One region of the Pseudoxanthomonas suwonensis 11-1 genome, then DNA from elsewhere that is predicted to be linked to it. Evidence: predicted binding sites of a transcription regulator. Region 1 holds the regulator's gene; the other holds the start of a gene.
What was found. Region 1 encodes FliA, which starts transcription of late flagellar genes. Its sites were predicted from a motif close to TAAAGTTTNNCNNNCNNNGGCCGATAA; they were not measured.

Region 1 (4,410 bases):
TCCAGCAGCGCCTCGAATTCATCCTCGCTGATCTCGTCGCTGGCGGCGGGCGCGGGCGTGGGCTTGGCTGCCAGGGCGCTGGCGCCGGGTGCGGCAGCGCCGTGCAGCTGGTCGAGCAGGGCCTCGAACTCGTCGTCGGTGATGAGGTCGTCGCTGCCGGTGGCCGCGGAGGCGGCCGGGACCGGCGCGGCCTGCACCGGCGCCGGCGCGGGCGCGGCGGCGGTGAGCGCGAACTGGGCGATCAGTTCCGGCGGGGCATGCTCGGGTTCGGTGCCGGCGGCGACCGCGTCGAGCATGGCCTGCAGCCAGTCCAGCGAGCGCTGGGCGGCGTCGAAGTGCAGCGGATCCAGAACCGCCTGGCCCGAGCGCGCCGCGCCCAGGGTTTCCTCGGCGGCATGGCACAGCTCGACCATCGGCTGGATGCCGAGGAAGCCGGCACCGCCCTTGAGGGTGTGGAAGCCGCGGAACACGGCGTTGAGCTGCTCGGCGTCGCCCGGCGCGCGTTCCAGTTCCACCAGCTGCTCGCCGAGGCGGTCCAGGATCTCCTGGGCTTCGACGATGAAGTCGGCGGCGATTTCCGGCGTCACCCCGCTCATGCGTTACAGCCCCAGGTCGGCCAGGAGGGCGTCGGCGTCGACCTGCGACACCGCGTGGCGATCGATGCCGGCCACGGCCGGACCGGCCAGCGCCGGCTCGCGCGATTCGCCGCGCGGCGGCAGGCCGAGTTCGCCGAAGCCTTCGTGCACGCGGCGGACGATGCCGGCCACGCGCTTGATGATCTGCCCGGTGATGTCCTGGTAGCTCTGGGTCAGGGCGATCTCGGTGAGGTTGCTGCGGATGCGGTCCAGGACCTGGTCCTGGCCGTCGGACACGCCCTCGGCGCGCAGGCCCTCGACCAGGGCGCGGCACTCGTCGGCCAGGTCCAGGGTGCGGTGGGTGGCCTGCTCGGTCATGTCGATGACGTGGTCCAGGCGCGCGCAGGCGTCGTCCAGCTCCACGCCGCTGGCCTCGGTGGCCTCGGCCGGCAGCTGCGGCAGTTCGCCCAGGGCCTGGCTGAGTTCGCGCGCCAGCCGGCCCAGGCCCTGCACCAGCGGCCGGGTGCGGGCCGCGGCGAGGGCGTCGATCTCGTTGCGCAGCGCGCTCTCGTCGCCGCGCTCGAGCGCCTCCAGTGCGTCGTGCAGGCGCTGCACCAGGGCGGTGCGCTCCGGGGAGGCGGTGGTGTTCATGCGGTGGCCGCCAGGCGCTCGAAGATCTTGTTGAGCTTCTCCTCCAGGGTCTGGGCGGTGAAGGGCTTGATGATGTAGCCGTTCACGCCGGCCTGGGCGGCCTCGAGGATCTGCTCGCGCTTGGCCTCGGCGGTGACCATCAGCACCGGCAGGGTCTTGAGCCGGGCGTCGGCGCGGATGTTGCGCAGCAGCTCGATGCCGGTCATGCCCGGCATGTTCCAGTCGGTCACGACGAAGTCGAACGGCTGCGCCCGCAGCGCCGCCAGGGCGGTGTGGCCGTCGTCGGCCTCGGCGGTGTTGCTGTAGCCCAGATCGTTGAGCAGGTTCTTGACGATGCGACGCATCGTCGAGAAGTCGTCCACGATCAGGATCCGCATGTTCTTGTTCACTTCGTGCTCCGTTGGCGTTTCGAGGCGGGCTCAGTCGTCTTCAAGACCGGCGTCGCGTGATTCGTACTGGGACAGGCGGCCGCGCAGGCGCAGCACGGCCTGGCCGTGGATCTGGCAGACGCGCGACTCGCTGACCCCGAGCACCGCGCCGATCTCCTTGAGGTTCAGTTCCTGCTCGTAGTACAGCGACAGCACCAGCTGCTCGCGCTCGGGCAGGCCCGAGATGGCGGTGGCCAGCTCGCGGCCGAAGTCGCCGCGCTCCAGCACCTGCTGCGGGGTCGGGCTGTTGCTGTTGACCTGCACGTCGCCGTGGTCCTCCACGTGCGAGTCCAGGCTCAGCACCTGGCCGCGCGAGGCGTCCTCGAGCAGGCGCAGGTATTCCGGCAACGGCATGTCCAGCTTGGCCGCCACTTCCTGCGGGGCGGCGGCGCGGCCGGTGGCCTGCTCGATCTCGCGTACCGCGGCGGCGGCGTCGCGGGCGCGGCGGTGGACCGAGCGCGGCACCCAGTCGCCACGGCGGATCTCGTCGATCATCGAGCCGCGGATGCGGATCGAGGCGTAGGTCTCGAACGAGGCGCCCTGTTCGGGGTCGTAGCTGCGGCTGGCCTCGATCAGGCCGATCATGCCGGCCTGGATCAGGTCGTCGACCTCGACGCTGGCCGGCAGGCGCGCGGCCAGGTGGTGGGCGATGCGCCGCACCAGGTCGGCGTGGCGGACCACCGCGTCGTCGCTGCTGGCGCGCTGCTGGACCGCGCGGTATTCGGCAACGGCGTTCATGCGGCCGCGCCTTGCCGGATCATCCGGTCGACGAAGAACTCGATGTTGCCGCGCGGCGCCGTCGGGGCCTGCCAGCGCGCGGTGCGGCGGGCGATCTCGGCGATGGCGCGGGCCGAGGGGCTGGCCGGGTAGGCGGTGGCGACGGCCTGCTGGCGCTGCACCGCCATGCGCAGCCAGTCGCACTGCGGGACCGCGCCGAGGAAGTTGAGCGAGACGTCGCCGAGGAAGCGCTCGCAGACCCGCGACAGCTTGTCGTACAGCCCGCGGCCCTCGGCCGGGCTGCGCACCATGTTGGCCACGACCTGGACCCGGTCCACGCCGCGTTCGCGGGACAGGACCTTGATCAGGGCGTAGGCGTCTGTGATCGAGGCCGGCTCGTCGCAGACCACCACCACCGCGTCCTGCGCGGCCTGGCAGAAGGTGAGCACGCTGTCGGTGATGCCGGCGGCAGTATCTACAACGAGTACATCAAGATCACGCTGCAGGTCATTGAAAACATTGACCAGGCCGACGTGCTGGGCGGGTTGCAGCTCGGCCATGTGCCGACGACCGGACGCGGCCGGGACCACCAGCATCCCGTTGGGGCCTTCCAGGATCACCTCGTCCAGCTCGCAGCGGCCGGCGACCAGGTCGGCCAGGGTGTGCTGCGGCGACAGGCCCAGCAGCACGTCCACGTTGGCCAGGCCCAGGTCCGCATCCAGCAGCAGGGTGCGCTTGCCCAGCGCCGCCAGCGATGCGGCCAGGTTCACCGACAGGTTGGTCTTGCCGACACCACCCTTGCCGCCGGTGATGGCGATGCTGCGGACGGGGGCGAGCGGTGCGGGATTCATGGGCGTGCGGAAGCTGGGGCTCTGGACGGGGGAACGGGGCTCATGCGGCGGCATGGTCGTGCTCCGGGATGTTCGGCTTATCGGCAGCGCGGCGCAGATCTTCAAGGCGCAGCACCAGGCTGGCGGCGTTGGCGCGGTGCAGGTCCTCCGGGACCCGCTGGCCGTCGGTCATCCAGGTCAGCGGTAGCTGGTGGTCGACCACCACCGACAGGGCGCTGCCGAGGCGGCCGGTCTCGTCGACCTTGGTCAGGACCACGCCCTGAGGACGGGCCGACTCGAAGCGGCGGACGACCTCGTCCAGGTCGGCGTAGTGCTGGTTGGCCGGCAGGACCAGCAGGGTGCTGACGTTGCGGGCGGCGCGCAGCCAGTTGAGCTGGCTGGCCAGGGCGCGGTCGCGCTGGCCCAGGCCGGCGGTGTCGACCAGCACCAGGCGGTAGTCCTGCAGGCGCTGCAGCAGGCTGACCAGGGCGGCATCGCTGTCGGCCTCGTGCACCGCGATGCCGAGCTGGCGGCCGTAGCCGTACAGCTGTTCGCGGCCGCCGATGCGGTGGGTGTCGGTGGTGACCAGGGCGATGTCGCGCGGGCCGTGCTCGGCCACGAAGCGGGCGGCCAGCTTGGCGATGGTGGTGGTCTTGCCGGCGCCGGTCGGGCCGACCAGGGCGATCACGCCACCGGCCTCAAGCGGGTCGACCGGGCACACCGGCAGGCGCCGGGAGATCAGGCCCAGCATCAGGCCGCGGCCGCGATGCATCGGGGTGTCGGCCGGCAGCTCCAGGACGATGTCGCGGGTGATCCCGGCGTCGAAGCCGTAATCCTCCATCAGCTCCATGGCCTTGAGCCGCACCGGCGAGCCGCGCAGGCGCTCGTCGGTAAGGCGGTGCATCTCGCGCTCGATCATGGCGCGCATCTGCGCCAGTTCCTCGCGCATGGAGCGCAGCTGGGCGTCGTCGGCCGGCGCCGCTTCCGGCACCGCGGCCAGCGCCGGGGCCGCCGGGGCCGCCGGGGCCATCGGTGCGACGGGAGCCTGGGCGACCGGGGCCGGCATCGGTTCGGGCGCGGCAGGCGCGGCGGGCGCGGCCGGCTGCGCGGGATGGGCCATCACCACCTCCGGCGGCAGCACCGACACCGCACGCGCGGTCGGGGTGGCCAGGGCGGCGGCCATGGCCGCGGCGAAGTCGTGCGGGGCCG
Region 2 (4,410 bases), 1.1 Mb from region 1:
GGCATGAACCTGCAGGAGGCCGGCGACGCACCGCGCATCCAGCACGAGGGTTCGACCGAGCCGACCGGCGCTGCCACGGCGATGAGCGACGGTGGCGAGGTCAACCTGGAGACCGGGTTCTCCTGGGAGACCGTGCGCGCGCTGATGCGCAAGGGCCATCGCGTGACCTTCGCCGATGGTCCCTACGGTGGCTACCAGGCCATCGCCCGCGATCCGGCGACCGGCGTCTACTACGGCGCCTCCGAGAGCCGCAAGGACGGACAGGCCGCCGGCTACTGAGGCAGCCGCGATCGCGCAGGGCAGGGGCGACCGCCGGTTTGTGCGGCCGCAGCGTGCCCGCGCCGTCGCCCTGGGTTCTAATGCCGCGTCCCTGCCACGGAGCATTCCCGCATGAGCGAGTTATCGTTATCTCAGCGCCCCGGCCGCCCATTCGGGATGTTTGCAACGATGGTGGCGATGCTCCTGGCAATGCTGTCCGCCGCGCCGGCATTGGCCGCGCAATCCGGGTTCGTCCGGGTCGAGGGCACCCGCTTCCTGCTCGACGGCAAGCCCTACCGGTTCGCCGGTGCGAACTTCTGGTACGGCGCCTACCTGGGCGCGGAGGACGGGGTCGGCGACCGTGCGCGCCTGCGCGCGGAACTGGACCAGCTCAAGGCTGCCGGTATCGACAACCTGCGCGTGCTCGCCATGAGCGAGGCCAGCGGTTTCAAGCGCGGCGTACGCCCTGCCTTCATGACCGCGCCCGGCGAGTACGACCAGCGCCTGCTCGAAGGCCTGGACGTGCTGCTGGACGAGATGCGCCAGCGCGACATGAAGGCGGTGCTTTACCTCAACAACTTCTGGCAGTGGTCCGGCGGCATGTCGCAGTACGTGTCCTGGTTCACCGGCGAGCCGGTGTTCGATCCGGACGAGACCGGCGACTGGAACGGGTTCATGCAGAACTCGGCGCGCTTCTACGCCATGCCCGAGGCGCAGGCCGCGTACCGCGACGCCATCCGCACCGTCATCACCCGCCGCAACAGCGTCAACGGCATCGCCTACGTCGACGATCCGACGGTGATGTCCTGGCAGCTGGCCAACGAACCGCGCCCGGGCAGCGACGCCGGTGGCGCGCCCAACTTCCAGGCGTACCGCGCCTGGCTGCACGACACCGCCGGCTTCATCCGCCAGCTGGCGCCCAGGCAGCTGGTCAGCAGCGGCAGCGAGGGCAACAAGGGTTCGCTGTCGGACGACGACTACTACCTGATCGCCCATGCCTCGCCGAACATCGACTACCTGACCTTCCACCTGTGGCCGTCGAACTGGAGCTGGATCGACCACGACGATCCGGCGGCGCGGCTGGAGCCCGGGCTGGAGACCTCGCTGGAGTACATCGACCGCCACGTTGAAATGGCGCGGAAGCTCGGCAAGCCGATCGTGCTGTCGGAGTTCGGCCTCAACCGCGACAAGGGTTCCTACGACCCGGCCTCCGGCGTCACCGCGCGCGACCGCTTCTACAAGGCGATCTTCGACCGGGTGCTGGAGCACGCGCGCGCCGGCGCGCCGATCGCCGGTTCCAACTTCTGGGCCTGGGGCGGTCGCGGCCGCACCTCGAACCCGGACTGGATGTGGAAGGAGGGCGACCCCTTCACCGGCGACCCGCCGCAGGAGGCGCAGGGCCTGTTCTCGCTGTTCGACAGCGACGCCTCGACCCTGCGCATCGTCTCCGGGCACGCCCGCGCCATACGCGAGCTCCCGTAACGGTACGGCCGGACCCCGTCGCGGGCTTTATTTCCCCTCCGGGCTTCAGTCCTTCCTCCCGACGGCCGATATGCCAAAACGGGAGAGGAGGGAATGCACATGTCGACCATGGAGTCGGCGACGCAGTCGCTGGACAGCACGCAGGCAACCACCGCTGCGCTGCCCGATGCACCGGTCGCGCTGCTGCGGCTGGACCGCGGGGGCCGCGTCGTGGCCGCAAACCGCAGCGCCCATGACCTGTTGGGCCTGGACGAGATCGGGCTGCCGGTCGCGGCCGCCGGGCCGCTGTGGGGGCTGAAGGCTTCCGACCTGGACGAGGCCGGCGGCACCTGGGTGGCCCCGGGTGACGATCCGGCCCGCCGCGTGCATTACCAGGCCGACGGCGAGGGCTGGATCGTCTCGCTGCCGCATGCCGAGACCGCCACCCTGATGCGCGAGGCCGCGCTGCTGGCCGGCACCGCCGGGGCGACCGTCACCCATCCGCTGCTGCTCCCGCTGGCCCGGCGCCTGGCCGGCAGCAATGCGCCGCTGGAGCTGCTGTCCCACGTCAACGACACCCTGGCCCGCTGCGACCTGGCCCTGGAGCTGCCGCCGGCCCACGCCGAGAGCGAATGCGGACGCCGCCTGGCCGCCGGCTTCGGCAACCTGGCCGAGGCCGTGCGCCAGGCCGTGGCCCTTTCCGTGCAGCTGGCCGCCGACGTACCCAAGGTGGTCGGCGAGAACGACGAGCTGGCCAACCAGACCCGTGCCCAGGCCGACGCCCTGGAGCAGGTGCTGGCCGCGACCAGCCGCCTGCGCAAGGACCTGGACGACGTGCGCGGTGAACTCGAGCAGGTACGCGCCGCCGCCGTGCGCGCCGATGCCGACGCCCGCCGCGGCGGCGAGGCCGCGCGTGCCCTGGCCGCGGCCATGGAGCAGGTCGAGAGCCGCGCCGCCCGCGCCGGCGAGGTCATCGAGGTGATCGACTCGGTCGCCTTCCAGACCAACATCCTGTCGATCAACGCCGGCATCGAGGCCGCCCACGCCGGCGAGGCCGGTCGTGGCTTCGCCGTGGTCGCCGCCGAGATCCGGCGCCTGGCCGAACGCGCCGCCAGCGCCGCGCGCGACGTTCGCGCCATCGTCGGCGGCACGGTGGAGGCGCTCGGGGAGAGCGCCGAATCGGCCCGCCATACCGGCGAGGTGCTGGCCGGCATCGGCCAGTCGCTGGAAGGTGCCGGTGCGGCGATGGAATCGGTGGCGATGCGCATCACCTCGCAGGGCGAGGAAGTGCTGGCGATCGACCGCGCGGTGGAACAGGTCGTCGGCCTGGGCCACAGCAACCTGCAGCACGCCGCCCACGTGGCCGAGCTGAGCGAGGCGCTGGGCCAGGGCGTATCCACCCTGCACGACTGCGTCGGCCTGTTCCGCCTGCCGCCGGACCCGATGCGGGAGCCGCGCCATGCGCGCGTTCGCGAGCTGGCGGAGGCCGGCGCGCGCCGCATCGGCATGGCCCTGGCTGCCGCGGTGGCCGATGGCCGGATCAGCGCCGAGTCCCTGTTCTCGCGCGAGTACAGGCAGATCCCCGGGATCGATCCGCCGAAGTACCGCACCCCGTTCGACTCGCTGTGCGACCGGGTGCTGCCGCCGCTGCAGGAGCCGGTGGCCAACGCCGAGCCGTGGATCGTCTTCGCGATCAGCGCCAACCCGGACGGCTACGTGCCCACCCACAACCAGCGCTACTGCCAGCCGATGACCGGCGACCGCGCGAAGGACCTGGTCGGCAACCGCACCAAGCGCATCTTCGGCGACCGCGTCGGCCGCAGCGTCGGCGCGCACACCGATCCGTACCGGCTGCAGGTCTACCGCCGCGACACCGGGCAGATCATGTTCGACCTGTCGGTGCCGGTGTACGTGGATGGCCGCCACTGGGGCGGGTTCCGCATCGGCTACTCGCTCGAGTAGGGCGGTGGCGGCGGGCCGCGCGTGCCGTGCGGCCCGTAGACCCAGTGCTCCAGCGCGTGCCGCAGCGCCTGCGCGCGTCGCCGGCGCACCTTCCGTGCATGCGAGAGCGTGCGCTGCATGGCCAGGATTACCAGCACCAGCAGCAGCGCGAACGGCAGGGCCGAGATCGTCACCAGGCCCTGCAGCGCGTCCAGGCCGCCTGCCAGCAGCAGGGCCGCGGCCACCACCGCGATGGCCACGCCCCAGGCCAGCCGCCGCAGCGGCGGCGGGTCACCGGCCTTGTCGCTGGACATGCTGGCCAGCACCAGCACCGCCGAATCGGCCGAGGTGACGAAGAACACCACCAGCAGCGCCACCGCCACCGCGCTCAGCACGGTGCTGCCGGGCAGGTGCTGGAACAGGGCGAACAGCACGTTCTCGTACCCGCTTTCCAGCACCGGCTGCAGGTCGGCCACGAAGAGCTGCTGCCACAGCGCCATGCCACCGAACACCGCGAACCAGGCGAAGCCCAGGAGGCTGGGCGCCAGCACCGTGCCGACCACGAACTCGCGGATGGTGCGGCCGTAGGACACGCGCGCGATGAAGGTGCCCACGAACGGCGCCCACGAGATCCACCAGGCCCAGTAGAAGATCGTCCACTCGCTCACCCAGGCGCTGCCGGAGAACGGCGACATGCGCAGGCTCATGCCGACCAGGTTGTCCAGGTAGCCGCCCAGGGCATTGGTGAAC

Region 2: PSESU_RS02230 (methyl-accepting chemotaxis protein) is a predicted target of FliA. The motif match lies at 1,786-1,812, and genes of this name have one in related genera.

What each region holds. Positions count from the first base shown of each region.
Region 1 covers NC_014924.1:1,634,029-1,638,438, forward strand. The annotation lists gene PSESU_RS07455 (chemotaxis protein CheA) at 1-596, opposite strand, end outside; gene PSESU_RS07460 (protein phosphatase CheZ) at 600-1,226, opposite strand; gene cheY (chemotaxis response regulator CheY) at 1,223-1,615, opposite strand; gene PSESU_RS07470 (RNA polymerase sigma factor FliA) at 1,646-2,392, opposite strand; gene PSESU_RS07475 (P-loop NTPase) at 2,389-3,222, opposite strand; gene flhF (flagellar biosynthesis protein FlhF) at 3,263-4,410, opposite strand, start outside.
Region 2 covers NC_014924.1:489,878-494,287, forward strand. The annotation lists gene ggt (gamma-glutamyltransferase) at 1-279, shown strand, start outside; gene PSESU_RS02225 (glycoside hydrolase 5 family protein) at 448-1,740, shown strand; gene PSESU_RS02230 (methyl-accepting chemotaxis protein) at 1,849-3,681, shown strand; gene PSESU_RS02235 (BCCT family transporter) at 3,666-4,410, opposite strand, start outside.